DNA from 3 places in the Streptomyces sp. NPDC018031 genome. Region 3 is predicted to be linked to each of the others. Evidence: riboswitches for the same ligand, from Rfam matches in the RefSeq annotation. Region 3 holds a riboswitch; each other region holds the start of a gene.
The links. A riboswitch is a leader RNA that binds a small molecule or an ion and turns the genes downstream of it on or off. The one in region 3 is predicted to bind thiamine pyrophosphate.
Positions count from the first base shown of each region.

Region 1: it holds a riboswitch for thiamine pyrophosphate, as region 3 does, so the genes downstream of both, thiO (glycine oxidase ThiO) here and thiC (phosphomethylpyrimidine synthase ThiC) in region 3, are expected to answer to the same signal.
Region 2: it holds a riboswitch for thiamine pyrophosphate, as region 3 does, so the genes downstream of both, ACH4B3_RS00350 (thiamine ABC transporter substrate binding subunit) here and thiC (phosphomethylpyrimidine synthase ThiC) in region 3, are expected to answer to the same signal.

Region 1 is NZ_JBIRFT010000003.1:48,092-54,478, forward strand. It holds gene metF (methylenetetrahydrofolate reductase [NAD(P)H]) at 1-590, opposite strand, end outside; gene thiE (thiamine phosphate synthase) at 745-1,419, opposite strand; gene ACH4B3_RS10485 (Rv2175c family DNA-binding protein) at 1,490-1,855, opposite strand; gene ACH4B3_RS10490 (NAD(P)/FAD-dependent oxidoreductase) at 1,955-3,292, opposite strand; TPP riboswitch at 3,452-3,566, shown strand; gene thiO (glycine oxidase ThiO) at 3,563-4,780, shown strand; gene thiS (sulfur carrier protein ThiS) at 4,777-4,977, shown strand; gene ACH4B3_RS10505 (thiazole synthase) at 4,980-5,780, shown strand; gene pknB (Stk1 family PASTA domain-containing Ser/Thr kinase) at 6,118-6,387, shown strand, end outside.
Region 2 is NZ_JBIRFT010000001.1:99,565-105,951, reverse strand. It holds gene pyrH (UMP kinase) at 1-9, shown strand, start outside; gene frr (ribosome recycling factor) at 138-695, shown strand; gene ACH4B3_RS00360 (phosphatidate cytidylyltransferase) at 695-1,879, shown strand; gene rlmN (23S rRNA (adenine(2503)-C(2))-methyltransferase RlmN) at 2,043-3,155, shown strand; TPP riboswitch at 3,231-3,335, shown strand; gene ACH4B3_RS00350 (thiamine ABC transporter substrate binding subunit) at 3,331-4,410, shown strand; gene ACH4B3_RS00345 (ABC transporter permease) at 4,482-6,095, shown strand; gene ACH4B3_RS00340 (ABC transporter ATP-binding protein) at 6,096-6,387, shown strand, end outside.
Region 3 is NZ_JBIRFT010000004.1:436,594-442,980, forward strand. It holds gene ACH4B3_RS14210 (YibE/F family protein) at 555-1,988, opposite strand; TPP riboswitch at 2,059-2,215, shown strand; gene thiC (phosphomethylpyrimidine synthase ThiC) at 2,208-3,971, shown strand; gene ACH4B3_RS14220 (metallophosphoesterase) at 4,204-5,340, opposite strand; gene ACH4B3_RS14225 (LacI family DNA-binding transcriptional regulator) at 5,560-6,387, opposite strand, start outside.

The DNA.
Region 1 (6,387 bases), on a different contig from region 3:
GGGTAGAAGAACATCTGGGTGATCGCGAAGTCGGCGCCGGCCCGGCACTTGTCCACGAAGTGGCGGACGTCGGTGTCCCAGTCGGTGGAGCGCGGGTGCATCTCGGGGAAGGCGGCGACGCCCACGCAGAAGTCGCCGGACTCCTTGATCAGCCGGACCAGCTCGGCGGCGTAGCTGACGCCCTCGGGGTGGCGGATCCACTCGCCCATGGGGTCGCCGGGCGGGTCACCGCGGACGGCGAGCATGTTCCTGATGCCGGCGTCGGCGTACTGGCCGATGATGTTGCGCAGTTCCGCCAGGGAGTGGTTGACGGCGGTGAGGTGGGCGACCGGGGTGAGCGTGGTGTCGGTGGCGATGCGCTCGGTGGCGCGGACGGTGCCCTCCCGGGAGGAGCCGCCCGCCCCGTAGGTCACGGAGACGAAGGTCGGGGAGACCGCCTCGATGCGGCGAATGGCGTTCCACAGGGTCCGTTCGCCTTTCTCCGTCTTCGGGGCGGCGAACTCGAACGAATAGGACTGTTCGCCGGAGGCGAGCAGTTCGCGCACCGTGCGTGCGCGGTCTGTCCTGGTGGAAGCAGTGCCTAGGGCCATACCGGCAGGTTAGCCAGCGCCGTCACGCACGCCCAGCCGACCGAGGCGATATGCCCGTTTCGTCGGACCCCTGTCCGCAGTGCGGACACTTTTCCGGGATGCGGAGCGTCCGGGCGGGCGGCCGGCCGCCGCACGCCCGGATGGGGCCGCCGGATCAGCCGGCCGCGGCCGCGCGCACCCGCTCGGCCAGCGCGGCGGCGGCGGCACCGGGGTCGTCCGCCTCGGTGATGGCACGCACCACCACCACCCGCCGGGCACCGGCGTCCAGCACCTCGTCGAGGTTGGCCGCGTCGATCCCGCCGATGGCGAACCACGGCCGGGCGGGCTGCCGGGCGGCGGCGTACCGCACCAGCTCCAGCCCGGGGGCGTGCCGTCCCGGCTTGGTGGGGGTGGGCCAGCACGGGCCGGTGCAGAAGTAGTCGACGCCGGGCTCGGCGATCGCCGCGTCCACCTCCGCCTCGGCATGGGTGGACCGGCCGATCAGCACCCGGGGGCCCAGGATCGCCCGGGCCGCCGGCACCGGCAGGTCGCCCTGCCCCAGGTGGAGCACGTCGGAGCCGATGGCGTGCGCGACGTCGGCGCGGTCGTTGACCGCGAGCAGCTTGCCGTGCCGCCGGCAGGCGTCGGCGAAGACCGCGAGGTGCTCCAGCTCCGCACCGGCTTCCATGCCCTTGTCGCGCAGCTGGACGATGTCGACGCCGCCCGCCAGCACCGCGTCCAGGAACTCCGGCAGGTCGCCCTGGCGCCTGCGGGCGTCGGTGCACAGGTAGAGCCGGGCGTCGGCGAGCTGCCGGTGCGCGGCCTCGGCGGTGACGGCGACGGTTGCCATGGGCGGTACCCCCCAGATCGGCGGGGTGCGGGCCGGTTGTCCGGCCCGCACCCCGTGACGGCTCCTCGGTTCAGACGGCGAGCGCCTGGGCGCGGCGCTTCACCTCCGTACCGCGATTCTCGCGCAGGGCCTCCGCGGGGGTGCCGGGCAGGGTGGGGTCGGGGGTGAAGAGCCACTCCAGCATCTCCTCGTCGCTGAAGCCGTCGTCCCTCAGCAGGGTCAGCGTCCCGCTGAGTCCCTTGACGACCTTCCCCTCCCCGATGAACGCGGCGGGGACCATGAGAACCCGGTTCTCGCCCCGCCGCACGGCGATCAGCTGGCCTTCCTTGACCAGCTGCCGGACCCGGGTCACCTCGACGTCGAGGCGTTCGGCGATGTCGGGGAGGTTGAGCCAGGCGGGCACCAGGGCATCGATCTTTGCGTCAATCTCGGTCACGGGAACAAGCCTGCCATCCACCACGGACTCATCGCGAACGCTCCGCGTCCCATGGGGGCACGGTGGCCCACCGGTCGGCCACCGGTGGGCGAGGGGGCGTCAGGCGCCGGCGGCGTCGCCGAGGACCGCGGACTTCAGCGGCACCGAGGCGTCCGCCGCCCGGGCGCGGTCGATCAGCGCGCCGCGCTCCACGAGCTTGCGCCCCTGGGCCAGGTCCCGGGGCCGGCCGACGGCCAGCAGGGCGACCAGGCGACCGTCCCGCAGCCAGCACACCGACCAGGCGGCGCCGCCGGGGTCGCCGCGCCACAGCAGCTCGTCGTCGGCGGTGTGGTGTCCGGCGTACTGCACGAAGCGGCCGAACTGCTCGGACCAGAAGTAGGGCACCGGGTCGTAGACGGCACCGGTGAACTGCGGCCGCCGCGAGCCGACCAGGTTGGCGGCGACGGTGCGCGGCCCCTGCAGGGCGTTGTCCCAGTGGTGGACCAGCAGCCGTTCGCCGTAGCGGGCGGAGGGGAAGGAGGCGCAGTCGCCGACCGCGTACACCTCCGGGGCGGAGGTGCGCAGCCACTGGTCCGCCCGCACCGAGCCGTCCGCGGCCAGCTCGACGCCGGATCCGGCGAGCCAGTCGGTGGCGGGCCGGGCCCCGATCCCGACGACCACCGCGTCGGCGCGCAGCCGGGTGGTGCCGTCCGCGCCGCCGCCTTGGCCCTCGCCCCCGGCGATCAGCACCCCGGACTCGTCCACCCCGACGACCCGGGCCCCGGTGATGAGCGCGGCGCCGCTGTCCAGGTACCAGCCCGCGAGGTAGGCGGCGACCTCCGGCGGCAGCGCGCCGGCGAGCGGCCGGTCGGCGGCCTCCACGACGGTCACCGCGCAGCCCGCCTCGCGCGCCGCGGTGGCGAACTCCGCGCCGATCCAGCCCGCGCCGACCACCACGACGTCATGCTGCCGGGCGAGTACCGGACGCAGGCGCTCCGCGTCGTCCAGGGTGCGCAGCAGATGGATGCCGGGGCCGCCCTCGGCGGGCCGCTCCCCCGCCGCGGGCCGCTCCTGGCCGGGCAGCAGGAGGGGTTCCGCGCCGGTCGCGAGGACCAGGTGGTCGTAGCCGACGGGTCCGGAGTCGGTGAGCAGCAGCCGCTCGCCGGTCCGCAGCGCGGTGGCGCGGCGGCCGAGGTGGAGTTCCACCCCGAGGCCGGCGAAGTCCACGTCGAACGCCGAGCCGTCGGCCTTGCCCAGCAGCACGGCCTTGGACAGCGGCGGGCGGTCGTACGGCTGGTGCGGTTCCGCCCCCAGCAGCACGATCTCCCCGGACCAGCCCTCCTCGCGCAGCGCGACCGCGGTCTGCACTCCGGCCACCCCGGCGCCGACGATCACCACCCGTCCTCCGTCGGTGCCCCGGGTGCCGGTCGGTGTCGGTGTCCTCAGCCCATCGCTCACCCGATCACTGTAGGACGGGGCGGCCGGTCGGCCGGAACACCTCGCGAGGAGATCTCCGGCACACCGGCGGCGCGCCGGGCCGGCCGCACCCCCGGTGGCCCGGGGCGGGGGGACCACGCCCTTCCGGCTCCTTCGGGCGGCGTACTAGGGTGGCGGGCACAGAGCACTCGCGGGAGCCCGGACGCACCGGGCTGAGAGGGAGGCTGTCGCGGCCTCCGACCGTACGAACCTGATCCGGGTCATGCCGGCGAAGGGAGGGGCGATCCGCCCATGCATGCGGTATCCGAGCCGTACGACGTCCTGGTGGTCGGCGGCGGCATCATCGGCCTGGTCACGGCCTGGCGGGCGGCCCAGCGCGGGCTGAGCTGCGCGGTGACCGACCCCGAACCCGGCCAGGGCGCCGCCCAGGTGGCGGCCGGCATGCTGGCCGCGGTGACCGAGCTCGCGCACGGCGAGGAGACACTGCTCGGCCTCAACCTGGCCTCCGCGGCGCGCTATCCGGAGTTCGCCGCCGAACTGGAGGCGGCGAGCGGCCAGGACATCGGTTTCCGCGCCTGCGGCACCCTGGCCGTGGCCCTCGACGCCGACGACCGGGCGCAGTTGCGGGAGTTGCACGCGCTCCAGCAGCGCTGCGGGCTGGAGGCGGAGTGGCTGACCGGACGTGAATGCCGCCGCCTGGAGCCGATGCTGGCGCCCGGGGTGTGCGGCGGGCTGCGGGTGGAGGGTGACCACCAGACCGATCCGCGGCGGCTGGCCGCCGCGCTGGTGACCGCCTGCCGGCGGGCCGGGGTGGCCCTCCACCGCACCCGGGCGGAGCGCCTGGTGCTGGACGGCGACCGGGCGGCCGGGGTGGTGACGGCGGACGGCACCCGGCTGCCGGCGCACCGCACGGTGCTCGCCGCGGGCAGCCACAGCGGCCGGCTCGCCGGGGTCCCGCCCGAGGTGCTGCCGCCGGTGCGCCCGGTGAAGGGCCAGGTGCTGCGGCTGCGGGTGCCCGCCGGCTACGCGCCGTTCCTCTCCCGCACCGTGCGGGCCGTGGTGCGCGGCGGGCACGTGTACCTGGTGCCGCGGGAGAACGGCGAGCTGGTGGTCGGTGCCACCAGCGAGGAGATGGGCTGGGACACCACGGTCACCGCGGGCGGGGTGTACGAACTCCTCCGCGACGCCCACGAGCTGGTGCCCGGCATCACCGAACTGCCGCTCACCGAGACCCGTGCCGGGCTGCGGCCCGGCTCCCCGGACAACGCCCCGCTGCTGGGCCCCACCGACCTGCCCGGCCTCCAGCTGGCGACCGGGCACCACCGCAACGGCGTGCTGCTCACCCCGGTCACCGGCGACATCATGGCCGAGGCGCTCACCACCGGCGAACTCCCCGCCCACGCCCGCCCGTTCTCCCCCCGGCGCTTCTCCTCCCGGCGCCCGTCCGCACCCTCCCCCGCGGCCGGCGGGGCGGGGCAGGTACCACCACGTCAGGAGCAGCCCGCATGACCGTCAGCGTCAACGGCGAGACCCGCGAGATCCCCGACGGCTTCACCCTCGACCTGCTGGTGGCCACGCTCACCCCGGCCGCCGGCGGTGTCGCCGCCGCCGTCAACGAGAGCGTGGTGCCCAGGAGCCAGTGGCCCCGTACCCCGCTCGGTGACGGCGACCGGGTCGAGGTCCTCACCGCGGTCCAGGGAGGCTGAGCATGGCTGACGATCCGCTGGTCATCGGCGGGGTGTCCGTCGACTCCCGACTGATCATGGGTACGGGCGGCGCGCCCAGCCTGGAGGTGCTGGAGCGGTCCCTGGTCGCGAGCGGCACCCAGCTGACCACCGTCGCGATGCGGCGGCTGGACCCCACCGTGCAGGGCTCGGTGCTGTCCGTGCTGGACCGGCTCGGGATCCGGGTGCTGCCCAACACGGCGGGCTGCTTCACCGCGGGCGAGGCGGTGCTCACCGCCCGGCTGGCCCGGGAGGCGCTCGGCACCGACTGGATCAAACTGGAGGTGGTGGCCGACGAGCGGACCCTGCTCCCGGACCCGGTGGAGCTGCTGGACGCCGCCGAGATCCTGGTCGACGACGGGTTCACCGTGCTGCCGTACACCAACGACGACCCGGTGCTCGCCCGCAAGCTGGAGGACGTGGGCTGTGCTGCCGTGATGCCGCTGGGGTCGCCCATCGGATCCGGGCTGGGCATCCGCAACCCGCACAACTTCCAGCTGATCGTGGAGCGGGCGCAGGTGCCGGTGGTGCTGGACGCGGGCGCCGGGACGGCCTCGGACGCGGCGCTCGCCATGGAGCTGGGGTGCGCGGCCGTGATGCTGGCGTCCGCGGTGACCCGCGCCCAGGAGCCGGTGCTGATGGCGGAGGCGATGCGGCACGCGGTCGAGGCGGGCCGGCTGGCCCACCGGGCCGGCCGGATCCCGCGCCGCCACTTCGCCCACGCCTCCTCACCGACCAGCGGCCTGGCCGACTTCGACCCGGAACGCCCCGCCTTCGGGAGCTGATGTGCGCGCGGTGCGCGGCTGACCGCTCGGGCGCTCGCCGCCCCCGCGGCACCGCCCACCGGGCCGGGGCCACAAGGCTTGTCCGGGCCGCCGGGCCCGTCCGGGCCGAGGCCGCAGGGCCCGTCCGGGCCGGGGCCGCAGGGGCGGACACCGGGCACCCGCGGGCGCGCGGCCGGCCGCCCCGGGACCGCGGTCGTCCCGGGCGCCCGCTGGCCTGGCGCCCGCCCCGCCCGCCGGGGTGGGCGCCATGGCGGCATGTCACTGTTCGGCTGCAGTAGCAGCCGGTCGCGGCGCAGGTGGCACAGGGTGTCGAGGACGGCTCGTAGACTCCTGTCCCGTGGATACGACCCTGCAGGATCCGCTCGTCGGCCAGGTGCTCGACGGCCGCTACCGCGTCGACGCGCGGATCGCCGTGGGCGGCATGGCCACGGTCTACCGGGCCGTCGACACCCGTCTGGACCGGGTGGTCGCCCTCAAGGTGATGCACCCGACGCTCGCCGCCGACGGCGCCTTCGTGGAGCGCTTCATCCGTGAGGCGAAGTCCGTGGCCCGGCTCGCCCACCCCAACGTGGTGGGCGTCTTCGACCAGGGCACCGACGGCCGCTAC
Region 2 (6,387 bases), on a different contig from region 3:
CGGGGCTGAGCCCCCGCTACACCGCCCGCCGGAGAGCTCGTTACGGGGATGGACAACGGCCTGCCGGTCGGACACCGTGCAGGAGAAGACGCACGCAGGGGCGAGGCTCTGCTTACGGATAACACCAGGAGCAAGTGGTGATCGAAGAGATCCTCCTCGAGGCCGAGGAGAAGATGGAGAAGGCCGTTGTGGTCGCCAAGGAGGACTTCGCCGCGATCCGCACCGGGCGTGCGCACCCGGCGATGTTCAACAAGATCGTGGCGGACTACTACGGTGCGATGACGCCGATCAATCAGCTGGCGTCCTTCTCGGTGCCGGAACCGCGGATGGCCGTGGTGACCCCGTTCGACAAGAGCGCGCTGCGCAACATCGAGCAGGCGATCCGTGACTCGGACCTGGGCGTCAACCCGACCAACGACGGCAGCATCATCCGCGTGGTCTTCCCGGAGCTGACCGAGCAGCGCCGCAAGGAGTTCATCAAGGTCGCCAAGGGCAAGGGCGAGGACGCGAAGATCTCGATCCGCAGCGTCCGCCGCAAGGCCAAGGAGTCGATCGACAAGCTCGTGAAGGACGGCGAGGTCGGCGAGGACGAGGGCCGCCGCGCCGAGAAGGAGCTCGACGACACCACCGCGAAGTACGTGGCGCAGGTGGACGAGCTGCTCAAGCACAAGGAAGCCGAGCTGCTCGAAGTCTGATGAACGAGCCATCCTGGGGGGCCCCGCCACGCGCCGGACACCGGGGCCCGACCGACCAGGCGCCTCCCCTCGGGCACCTGCACCGGACACCGTCCGGCAGGTACTCCCAGGAGGTGCCGCCCGTCTCGGCGGGTCCCGTGCACACGGTGGGCGAAGCGGCGCAGACTCGGCCCATGCCCACCGTTCCCGACGCAGGCGGACACCAGGACGACCGTGACCGGGGGGCCGCTCGGCCGAGCGGCCCCGCGGACCGCGGCGGCCGGGAGCCGGCCCACCGGCAGCACCCCGACGGGCCCGCCGCCGGGCACCGGCCGGGTCCGGACCCCGCCGGCCCACCGCCCGCGGCCGCCGCGCCCGCTCCGGCGAAGAAGAGCGCGGGCCGCGACCTGCGCGCCGCGATAGGGGTCGGCGTCGGACTCGGCGCCGTCATCGTCGCGTCGCTCTTCGTCTACAAGACGGTGTTCCTCGGCGTCATAGCGGTGGCCGTGGTGGTCGGCCTGTGGGAGCTGACCTCGCGGCTCGCGGAGCGCAAGGAGATCAGCGTCCCGCTCGTCCCGCTCGCCGTCGGCGGCGTCGCCATGGTGGTGGCCGGCTATGTGCGGGGCGCGGAGGGCGCCTGGGTGGCCGTGGCGCTCACCGCGCTGGCGGTACTCGTCTGGCGGATGACCGAACCGCCGGAGAACTACCTCCGCGATGTGACCGCGGCCGTCTTCACCGCCTTCTACGTGCCGTTCCTCGCCACCTTCGTGGCCCTGATGCTCGCCGCCGACGACGGGCCGCAGCGGGTGCTCACCTTCCTGCTGCTGACCGTGGTCAGCGACACCGGGGCGTACGCCGTCGGCTGGCGCTTCGGCAAGCACAAGCTCGCGCCGCGCATCAGTCCCGGCAAGACCCGGGAGGGACTGCTGGGCGCGGTGGCCTTCGCCATGGTCGCGGGCGCGCTGTGCATGCAGTACGCCATCGACGGCGGGGTCTGGTGGCAGGGCCTGGTGCTCGGGCTCGCGGTCGCGGTCAGCGCCACCCTCGGCGACCTGGGCGAGTCCATGATCAAGCGCGACCTCGGCATCAAGGACATGGGCAAGCTGCTGCCCGGCCACGGCGGGATCATGGACCGGCTGGACTCCCTGCTGCCGACCGCACCGGTGGTCTGGCTGCTGCTGGTGATCTTCGTCGGGCAGGGGTGAATCGCGCCGGTACCCTGGAAGGGCCCGCCTCCGTCAGGTGGCGGGCCCTTTCCACGCCCCGCCACCTGCGGGGCGGCCCCGTCAGCTCTCCGGGACCGGCACCGACGCCGGGCTCCGCGACAGCGGGGATCGCACGCCCTCGTCGCACTGAGGAGTACCCGCCATGGCCCCGCCCGCCCCGGGAGAACTCACTTTCGCCGCGCCGCGCGGAGCCAAGAAGCCCCCGCGCCACCTGGCCGACCTCGACCCCGCCCAGCGCCGGGAGGCGGTCGCCGCCATCGGCGAGAAGCCGTTCCGCGCCAAGCAGCTGTCGCAGCACTACTTCGCCCGGTACGCGCACGACCCGGCGCAGTGGACCGACATCCCCGCCGCGTCCCGCGAGAAGCTGGCGGGTGAGCTGCTGCCCGACCTGATGAGTGTGGTGCGGCACATCTCCTGTGACGACGACACCACCCGCAAGACGCTGTGGCGGCTGTTCGACGGCACCCTGGTGGAGTCGGTGCTGATGCGCTACCCGGACCGGGTCACCATGTGCATCAGCTCCCAGGCGGGCTGCGGCATGAACTGCCCGTTCTGCGCCACCGGCCAGGCCGGGCTGGACCGCAACCTGTCGACCGCGGAGATCGTGCACCAGATCGTGGACGGCATGCGGGCGCTGCGGGACGGGGAGATCCCCGGCGGCCCGGCCCGGCTCAGCAACATCGTCTTCATGGGCATGGGCGAGCCGCTCGCCAACTACAGCCGTGTGATCGGCGCCATCCGCCGGCTGACCGACCCCGAGCCGGACGGCCTGGGGCTGTCCCAGCGCGGCATCACCGTCTCCACGGTGGGGCTGGTCCCGGCGATGCTGCGGTTCGCCGACGAGGGCTTCAAGTGCCGCCTCGCGGTGTCGCTGCACGCGCCGGACGACGAGCTGCGGGACACCCTGGTACCGGTCAACACCCGCTGGAAGGTCCGCGAGGTGCTGGACGCGGCCTGGGAGTACGCCGCCAAGTCCGGCCGGCGGGTCTCCATCGAGTACGCGCTGATCAGGGACATCAACGACCAGGCGTGGCGGGCCGACCTGCTGGGCCGGCTGCTGAAGAACCGCCGGGTGCACGTCAACCTGATCCCGCTCAACCCGACGCCGGGCTCCAAGTGGACCGCCTCCCGTCCCGAGGACGAGCGGGCGTTCGTCGCGGCCCTGGAGGCGCACGGGGTGCCGGTGACCGTCCGGGACACCCGGGGGCAGGAGATCGACGGCGCCTGCGGCCAGCTGGCCGCCGCCGAGCGCTGAGCCGCGGGCGGGCCCGCCGGGGCCCGCCGGACCGGCTGATACTGTGCTTTCGCACAAATGAACAGGCACAAATGAACACTCCGACAGGGGAGCGCGCGAAGCGCTGAGAGTGCGGCACGGCCGCAGACCCTCGGACCTGATCCGGGTCATACCGGCGTAGGGAGTCAGACTCACCATGAACACCAGCCTCCGGCGTGCCCTCGGCATGGCCGTCCTCGGCACGCTCGCCGCCGGTACCCTCGCGGCCTGCGGCGAATCCGGCGACAGCGGCGGCGCCTCGGACACCGTCACCCTGGTCACCCACGAGTCCTTCGCCCTCTCCGAGGAGGTGCAGAAGGAATTCGAGAAGAGCAGCGGCTACCGGCTGCGGATCCTGGAGAACGGGGACGCCGGCGTCGCCGTCAACAAGGCGGTGCTCTCCAAGGGCAACCCGGAGGGCGACGTCTTCTTCGGCGTCGACAACACCCTGCTCTCCCGCGCCCTGGACAACGACGTGTTCACCCCCTACCGGGCCAAGGGGCTGGACCGCATCCCGGAGCGGCTGCAGCTGGACCGCGGCAAGCACCGGGTCACCCCCATCGACACCGGCGAGATCTGCGTCAACTACGACAAGAAGTACTTCGCCGACCACAAGCTCGCCCCGCCGCGGACCTTCGACGACCTCACCGAGCCGGCCTACCGCAACCTGCTGGTCACCGAGAACCCGGCCACCTCCTCGCCCGGCCTCGCCTTCCTGCTGGGCACCGCCGCGGAGTACGGCGACGACGGCTGGCCGGAGTACTGGAAGAAGCTCAAGGCCAACGGCGTCGAGGTGGTCGACGGCTGGGACCAGGCGTACAACGTCCGCTTCTCCGGCTCGGCGAGCGGCCGGAAGGCCGGCGGCGACCGGCCGCTGGTCGTCTCCTACGCCTCCAGCCCGCCCGCCGAGGTCTTCTACGCCGACCCGCGGCCCACGAAGGCCCCGACCGGCGTCGCCACCGGCACCTGCTTCCGGCAGACCGAGTTCGCCGGGCTCCTGGACGGCGCCCGGAACGAGAAGGGCGGCAAGGCGCTGCTGGACTTCCTGATCAGCAAGCGGTTCCAGGAGGACATGCCGCTCAGCATGTTCGTGAACCCGGTGATCGAGGGAGCGAAGCTGCCGGAGGTCTTCACCGAGTTCGGCGCCGAGGCGGACGACCCCGGGACCATGGCGCCGGAGAAGATCGCCAAGGTCCGTGAGCCGTGGGTCAAGTCGTGGTCCTCCCTCGTCCTGTAGAGACCGACGCCGCACCCGCCGCCGCGCCCCGCCGCCGCGACCGGCGCGGTGCGGCGGTGCGGTTCGGCCTGATGGCCGTACCGCTGGCGTTCCTCGCCGTCTTCTTTGCCTATCCCGTCGCGGCGATCACCGCCCGCGGCCTGAAGGCCGGCGGCGAGTGGCGCTTCGCGCGGATCGGCGAGGTGCTCGGCGACCCGGCGGTGCGCGAGGTGCTGTGGTTCACCACCTGGCAGGCCGCCGCCTCCACCGCGCTGACCCTGGCGGTGGCGCTGCCGGGCGCGTACGTCTTCGCCCGCTTCGCCTTCCCCGGCAAGCAGCTGCTGCGCGCCGTGGTGACGGTGCCGTTCGTGCTGCCGACCGTCGTCGCCGGCACCGCCTTCCTCGCCGTCCTCGGCCGCGGCGGCCTCCTGGAGGACCTGTGGGGGGTGCGGCTGGACACCACCGTGTGGGCCATCCTGCTCGCCCACGTCTTCTTCAACTACGCGGTGGTGGTGCGCACCGTGGGCGGGCTGTGGTCCCAGCTCGACCCCCGCCAGGAGGAGGCCGCCCGGGTCCTGGGGGCGAGCCGCCTCGGCGCCTGGCGGCGGGTCACCCTGCCCGCGCTCGCGCCCGCGGTGGCCGCCGCCGCGCTGATGGTCTTCCTGTTCACCTTCACCTCCTTCGGCGTCGTGCAGATCCTCGGTGGCCCGCACTACGCCACCCTGGAGGTGGAGATCTACCGGCAGACCGCCCAGCTGCTGGACCTGCCGACCGCCGCGGTGCTCACCCTGGTGCAGTTCACGGCCGTCGCCGGGCTGCTGGCGGTGCACGCCCGGACGGTGCGGCGCCGGGAGTCCGCGCTGCGGCTGGTCGACCCCGCGCGGACCGCCCGCCGGCCGCGCGGCGCCGCGCAGTGGACGCTGCTCGGCGCGGTGCTCGCGCAGATCGCGCTGCTGATCCTGCTGCCGCTCGCGGTGCTGGTGGAGCGTTCCTTCCGCGGCCCCGACGGCCACTGGCTGGGCTACTACCGCGCCCTGGGCTCGGTCGCGGACAGCGGCGGGGTCTTCCTGGTGCCGCCGATCGAGGCGGTCGGGAACTCGCTCCGGTACGCCGCCGTGGCCACCGTCATCGCGCTGGTCGTCGGCGGCCTGGCGGCCGCCGCCCTCACCCGGCGGGCGGGACGGCTGGTCCGCGGCTTCGACGCGCTGCTGATGCTGCCGCTGGGCACCTCCGCGGTGACCGTCGGCTTCGGCTTCCTCATCGCCCTCGACGAACCCCCGCTCGACCTGCGGGCGTCCTGGATCCTGGTGCCGCTGGCGCAGGCCCTGGTCGGCGTGCCGTTCGTGGTGCGGACCATGCTGCCGGTGCTGCGTGCGGTCGACCCCCGGCTGCGGGAGGCCGCGGCGGTGCTGGGCGCCTCTCCGCTGCGGGCCTGGCGCGAGGTGGACCTGCCGCTGGTGGGGCGGGCGCTGGGGATCGCGGCCGGGTTCGCGTTCGCCGTCTCGCTGGGCGAGTTCGGTGCCACGGTGTTCATCGCCCGGCCGGACAACCCGACCCTGCCGGTGGCGGTGTCCCGCTTCCTCGGCCGGGCCGGCGACATCAACTACGGGCAGGCCATGGCGCTCAGCACGGTCCTGATGCTGGTGTGCGCCTGCTCGCTGCTGCTGCTGGAACGGATCCGGGCCGACCGTACGGGGGAGTTGTAGATGGCGATGCTGCGTCTGGAGGAGGTCACCGTCCGGTTCGGCACCCGGGTGGCGCTGGACGCCGTGGACCTGTCGGTCGCCGAGCACCGGACGGTGTGCGTGCTGGGGCCCAGCGGCAGCGGCAAGTCCACCCTGCTGCGGGTGGTCGCCGGGCTGCAGGGCGTGGACGCCGGACGGGTGTGGCTGGGCGACCGGGACCAGACCGGGGTGCCCACCCACCGCCGCGGGGTGGGGCTGATGTTCCAGGACCACCAGCTGTTCCCGCAGCGCGACGTGGCCGGCAACGTGGCCT
Region 3 (6,387 bases):
GCCCTGGCGGAGTGCCCGAGGGGGCCGCGTCCGGACACGGGCCGGATCCGGCGGGGCCGGCTCCGCCGGGGTCGTGCCGCCTGCCGGGCGGAACGGGTCCGTTGCGTGCGTGCCGCCTGCCGGCGGAGCGGGTCCGGGGGTGCGTGCCGCCTGCCGGCGGAGCGTGCCCGGCGAACCCGGGTCCGGCGAGCCCTTGCCCGGGTCCGGCGCGTCGGTGCCCGGCGGAGCTTGCCCGGGAGTCCTCGCCGCGTGCACCCGTGCCGGGCGGAGCGCGCCCGGCGCCGTGCCGCACGCCCGGGTGCCGCGGCCCGGCCGGGCGAGCCCGTGTGCCTGGCAACGCCACCGCCCCGCCGCCGCCCGCCCCGCGGCGGGCCCGCACCGGACGACCGGAGCCCGCCGCGCCGCCGCCACCGCGGCGCACCGGCGCCGGCCGCCGGGAGCCTGCCGCGCACCGCCGGCCGTCGCCTCCGCGGCCCGACGATCGGCCGGCGGCCCCGAAGCCCGCCCACCGCACGCCGCCCGCGTGGCCTGGGCGCCCCCGGCGGCCCGTCCGGCTAGCGTCCGCCCCGCGGCTTCGCCCGCCGGCGGCGGCCCCGCCCGGCCCCCACACCCCGGCCCGGCGCGCTCGCCCCGGCGGACCCGGGCCTGCCCCCGGCGGCTGCCCCGCCGCCGGCCGCCGCGGGCCGGTCGGCCGAGACCACCAGCGCGGCCAGCGCCGTGGTCACCGGCACCGACGCCACCAGCCCGATGCTGCCCACCAGGGTGCGCAGGATCTCCTCGGCGACGATCTCGCTCGTCGCCACCGTGCCCACCCCGCTGTCCGCGATGCTGAACAGCAACAGCAGCGGCAGCGACGCACCCGCGTAGGCCAGCACCAGGGTGTTGACCACCGAAGCGATGTGGTCCCGGCCGATCCGCATGGCGGCCGCGTAGAGTTTCCGCCAACCCGCCGACGGGTCGGCGTCCTTGAGCTCCCAGACCGCCGAGGTCTGGGTCACCGTCACGTCGTCCAGCACGCCCAGCGACCCGATGATCACGCCGGCCAGCAGCAGGCCGCGGATCTCGATGTCGGGGTACAGCCCGTGCACCAGCCCGGTCTGGTCGTCGGTGTTCCCGGTCAGCGCCGCCCAGCCGATGAACACCGAGCCCAGCACCGCGATCAGCAGCAGTGAGATCAACGTGCCCAGTACCGCCACCGACGTCCGGGCGGTCAGCCCGTGGCAGAGGTAGAGCGCGATCAGCATGATGGCGCTGCCGCCGATCACCGCCACCAGCAGCGGGTTCGAGCCCTGCAAGATCGCCGGCAGGATGAACGTGGTCAGCACCCCGAAACTGATGGCCAGCGCCACCAGGGCGAAGACCCCGCGCAGCCGGCCCACCGCCACCACGACCAGCGCGAACAGCCCCGCCAGCACCGCCATCGGCATCCCGCGGTCCACATCGCTCACCGAGTACTGGAGGTTCTTCGGCGCCTTCGGCGCGTACGACAGCTTCAGCTTCTGGCCCGTGGTGTAGTGCCGGGAGGCGCTCGGCTGCACGATCTCGTCGAACCGGTGGCCCTCGTCCTTGCCGGAGGTCACCTCGATGGTGGCCCGCTCGCACGGCTCGTCCGCATCGCCCGGCGGCCGCGCGGCGTCCCCCTCGCCGGGGGCCGGCGGCTGCTGCGGCTGCGCGTTGACGTCCGCGCAGTTCACCTCCTCGACCTCCACCACCCGGCCGGAGGCCCTCTGCTGGTCGAAGCCGAGTCCGCTGGGTCCGCCCCTGCTGCCGTCCGGCGTGCCGCCGGGCCACAGCACGATCAGCCCCACCACGACCACCGCCGTGAAGGGGATCAGCACCGCGGCGATCACCTTCCGCAGATGCGCGGATACCGGAGTGGCCGGGCCGTGTCCGTGTCCGTGCCCATGGCCGTGTCCGTGCCCCGGTGACGGGCCGGGCGCGGGGCGGTGCGCGTCGTCGTGCGAGTGGTCCTCAGGTGTCGGAGTCACGGCCCGATCATCGCAAGAGAAGGTGGGCCCCCTGTTCAGCACGCCCGGACAACCGTTAGCCTCATGGCACCTTTGCAATCGCGGGAGCTCGGAGCACCGGGCTGAGAGGGCGCTGACCTCCGTGGCGAGCAGCCGGCCGAGCCGGCACTCCGCTGCGGACACCGCTGCGTCGACCGCTGAACCTGTTACCGGGTAATGCCGGCGTAGGGAGTAGGTCTGATGACCGTTCAGGATGCACACACGCCTGCCGCCAGCCAGGTCGAGCAGATCGGCTGGCACAAGGACTACGTGACCGGTTCGCGCCCGGACCTCCGGGTTCCGGTGCGGCGCGTGCACCTCACCAATGGCCAGGACGTGCGCTTGTACGACACCTCCGGCCCGTACACCGACCCGGCCGTGGAGACGGACGTCCGCCGCGGCCTGTCGCCGCTCCGGGAGAACTGGATCGTCGGCCGGGGCGACACCGAGGAATACGCCGGGCGCCCCCTGCGCCCGGAGGACGACGGGATCAAGCACACCGCGCCGCGCGGCGGCCTGAAGAACCTCGACGCGGTCTTCCCCGGCCGCCCGCGGCTGCCCCGCCGCGGCCGCGACGGCGCCGCGGTGACCCAGCTCGCGTACGCCCGGCGCGGCGAGATCACCGCCGAGATGGAGTACGTGGCGGTCCGCGAGAACGTCTCGCCGGAGACCGTGCGCGAGGAGATCGCCGCCGGCCGGGCCGTCCTCCCGGCGAACATCAACCACCCGGAGATCGAGCCGATGATCATCGGCAAGAAGTTCCTGGTGAAGGTGAACGCCAACATCGGCAACTCCGCCGTCACCTCCTCCATCGAGGAAGAGGTGGAGAAGATGACCTGGGCCACCCGGTGGGGCGCCGACACGGTCATGGACCTCTCCACCGGCCGCAACATCCACACCACCCGCGAGTGGGTGCTGCGCAACTCCCCCGTGCCCATCGGCACCGTGCCCCTCTACCAGGCCCTGGAGAAGGTCGACGGCAAGGCCGAGGAGCTGACCTGGGAGATCTACAAGGACACGGTCATCGAGCAGGCCGAACAGGGCGTCGACTACATGACCGTGCACGCCGGCGTGCTGCTGCGCTACGTGCCGCTGACCGCGCGCCGCAAGACCGGCATCGTCTCGCGCGGCGGCTCCATCATGGCCGCGTGGTGCCTGGCGCACCACAAGGAGAGCTTCCTCTACGAGAACTTCGAGGAGCTCTGCGAGATCCTCGCCTCCTACGACGTCACCTACTCGCTCGGTGACGGCCTGCGCCCCGGCTCCATCGCGGACGCCAACGACGAGGCGCAGTTCGCGGAGCTGAAGACGCTCGGCGAGCTGAACCGGATCGCCAAGCGGCACAACGTCCAGACCATGATCGAGGGCCCGGGCCACGTCCCGATGCACAAGATCAAGGAGAACATCGACCTCCAGCAGGAGATCTGCGAGGAGGCGCCGTTCTACACCCTGGGCCCGCTGACCACGGACGTCGCGCCCGCCTACGACCACATCACCTCGGGCATCGGCGCCGCGATGATCGCCTGGTGGGGCACCGCGATGCTCTGCTACGTCACCCCCAAGGAGCACCTGGGCCTGCCCGACCGCGACGACGTCAAGACCGGCGTCATCACGTACAAGATCGCCGCCCACGCGGCGGATCTGGCCAAGGGGCACCCCGGCGCCCAGGAGTGGGACGACGCCCTCTCCGACGCGCGCTTCGAGTTCCGCTGGGAGGACCAGTTCAACCTGGCCCTCGACCCGGACACGGCCCGCGCCTTCCACGACGAGACGCTCCCCGCCGAGCCGGCGAAGACCGCGCACTTCTGCTCCATGTGCGGCCCCAAGTTCTGCTCGATGAAGATCTCCCAGGACATCCGCCGCCGGCACGGCGGTGAGCTGGACGAGATCGAGGCCGGGATGGCGGAGAAGTCCCGGGAGTTCGCCGAGGCGGGCAACCGGGTCTACCTGCCGATCGCCGACTGACCCGGCGTCCCGGCTCGCTTCCGGGCCCGGCCCACGACGGCCGGGCCCGGAGCGGTGCCTTCGCGATGCCGCGCTCCGGAGCGGTGCCTTCGCGATGCCGGGCCCCGGAGCGGCGCCTTCGCGGCGCCGGGCGCCGTGCCGGGGACCGGTGGTGCGGGTGTCCCGTCACCGCTGCGGGTGTGCGGGGGCGTCCGGGCGGTGGCCTGGCGGCTCGGTCCGGGGCCCGGGGCGCTCAGTTGGCCAGCGGCAGCTGTACGACCAGCAGCTTTCCGGCCATGGTGACGCCGCCGTCCATGGCGATGGCCAGGTCGTCCGCGTAGATGTGCGGGCCGTCCACGGACGGGGCGCCGCCGTCCTCGCCGTCCTCCGAGCCCACCTCGCCGAGCAGGTAGGGGATGGGGCTGTGCCCGTGGACCACGCGCCGGCCGCCGTAGGTCTGGAGGAGTTCCCGGGCGGCCAGCGGGCCGGCGTCCTCGTCGCGGAAGGCGAACCGCTTGGTGAACTTGCGGAACAGGTCCCAGCACTCGTCGGCGTCACTGCGCTGGAGCGCCTCGGTCACCGCGTCGTTCACGGCCTCGATGGAGTCGCCGTACTCCAGGTAGGCGGTGGTGTCGGAGTGCACCAGCAGGTGCCCGTCCTCCTCGGCCATCGCGTCCAGCCGGGACATCCACTGCAGGTGGTGGTCCTCCAGCCGGTCCATGTCGGTGCGCTGCCCGCCGTTGAGCAGCCAGGCGGCGTGGAAGGAGGCGGTGCCCGCGCCGGAGTTGACCGGGGTGTCGCCGAAGCGCTTGGCGCCGATCAGGAGCAGTTCGTGGTTGCCCATCAGGGCCTTGCAGTAGCCGCCGGCCGCCGCGGCCTGGGCGGAGAGCTGCATCACCAGGTCGATGACGCCGATGCCGTCCGGGCCCCGGTCGGTGAAGTCGCCGAGGAACCACAGCCGGGTGTTGCCCGCCGACCAGTTGCCGTCGGCGTCGATGAGCCCCTCGGCGGCGAGGGCCGCGCGCAGTTCGTCGTGGTAGCCGTGGACGTCGCCGACGACGAAGAGCGGTCCGGGGCCGTCGGTCGACTCGGCGGGGCGCGCGGCGTCGGGGACCGGGGTGAGGGTGACGGTGGGCCGGTCGTCCGGGGGGACCAGCGGGCGGTCGACCATGGTGTGCCCGGGGCCCATGAGCGGCAGGCTGCGCTCGGTCGGGGTGTACTCCGGCACCTCGGCGGGGGTGGGGGGCTGGGCGGAGGTGGTGGCCGGCTGGGGCGTGGCGTAGGGGCGCGGGCGCACCGGAGGAGGCACCGGCGACGTGGCGTACGTGGGTACGGGCGGTTCCGCCGCCGTGGTCCGTGCCGTGGGTCCCAGACCGGCCCCCTGAGTCATCGACCCCTCCACCATCGCGCTGCCGTGCACCTTGAGGACCGTGCCTGGTCGAGGGCGGTCCGCGGTGTCATCCGCCCATCATAGGAATGACGGTCAGGGCTTGTGACGCACCAGGGTGCCGTCAATCGGGGCCAGGCTCCACTCCACCGGCCATTTCTCCCGAATTGACCTGGTAGCGATGGCGCACAGACTACCGACGACATGGCGTTGTCCGGTTGTTCAGCCTCCGGTGGGGCCGCGTGGCGGGCTGACCGTGGTGCGCGGTGGCCGCCGCTGTGAGGAGGTCCGGATCATCAGCTCGGTCGGTATGACCTGTTCGACCGGTCGTCCGGGGTCGTGCCCCTCGATGGCGTCGATCAGCAGTTGGACCACGGCGGTGCCGATCCGGCGCGGTTTGAGGGAGAGGGTGGTGATCGGTGGGTCGGTGGCCGAGTAGACGGCCGATTCGCTGCAGCAGATGAGCAGCAGGTCGTCGGGGACGCGCAGGCCGTAGCGGCGGGCGGCGGCGAGCAGATCGGTGCCGTTGGGGTCGAACAGGCCGTAGACGGCGTCCGGACGGTCGGGCCGGGCGAGTAACCGGTCGGCGGCCACCGCGCCGGCGCAGGGGTCGTGCGCCGGGTACTCCTCGTACACCGGCTCCTGGCCGACCCGCTCGCACCATGTCAGATAGGCGGTGGTGGACAGCCGGGTGTAGGTGTCGGTGGAGGTTCCGGTGAGCAGTCCGACGCGGCGGGCGCCGGCCTCCGAGAGGTGTTCCAGCAGGCCGGTGACGGCGGCGGTGTGGTCGTTGTCGACCCAGGCGGTGACCGGGAGGGTGCCGGCCGGGCGGCCGTCGCTGACGACGGGGATGCCCTGGCGGAGGAGTTCGGCGACCACCGGGTCCTGGTCGGAGGGGTCGATCACCACGGTGCCGTCCAGGGCGACGTTGGACCAGACGTCGTGCCGGGAGGTGGCCGGGAGGATGACGAGCGCGTACCCGCGGGCGAGGGCGGCGGAGGTTGCGGCGCGTGCCATCTCCGCGAAGTAGGCGAACTCGGTGAAGGTGAA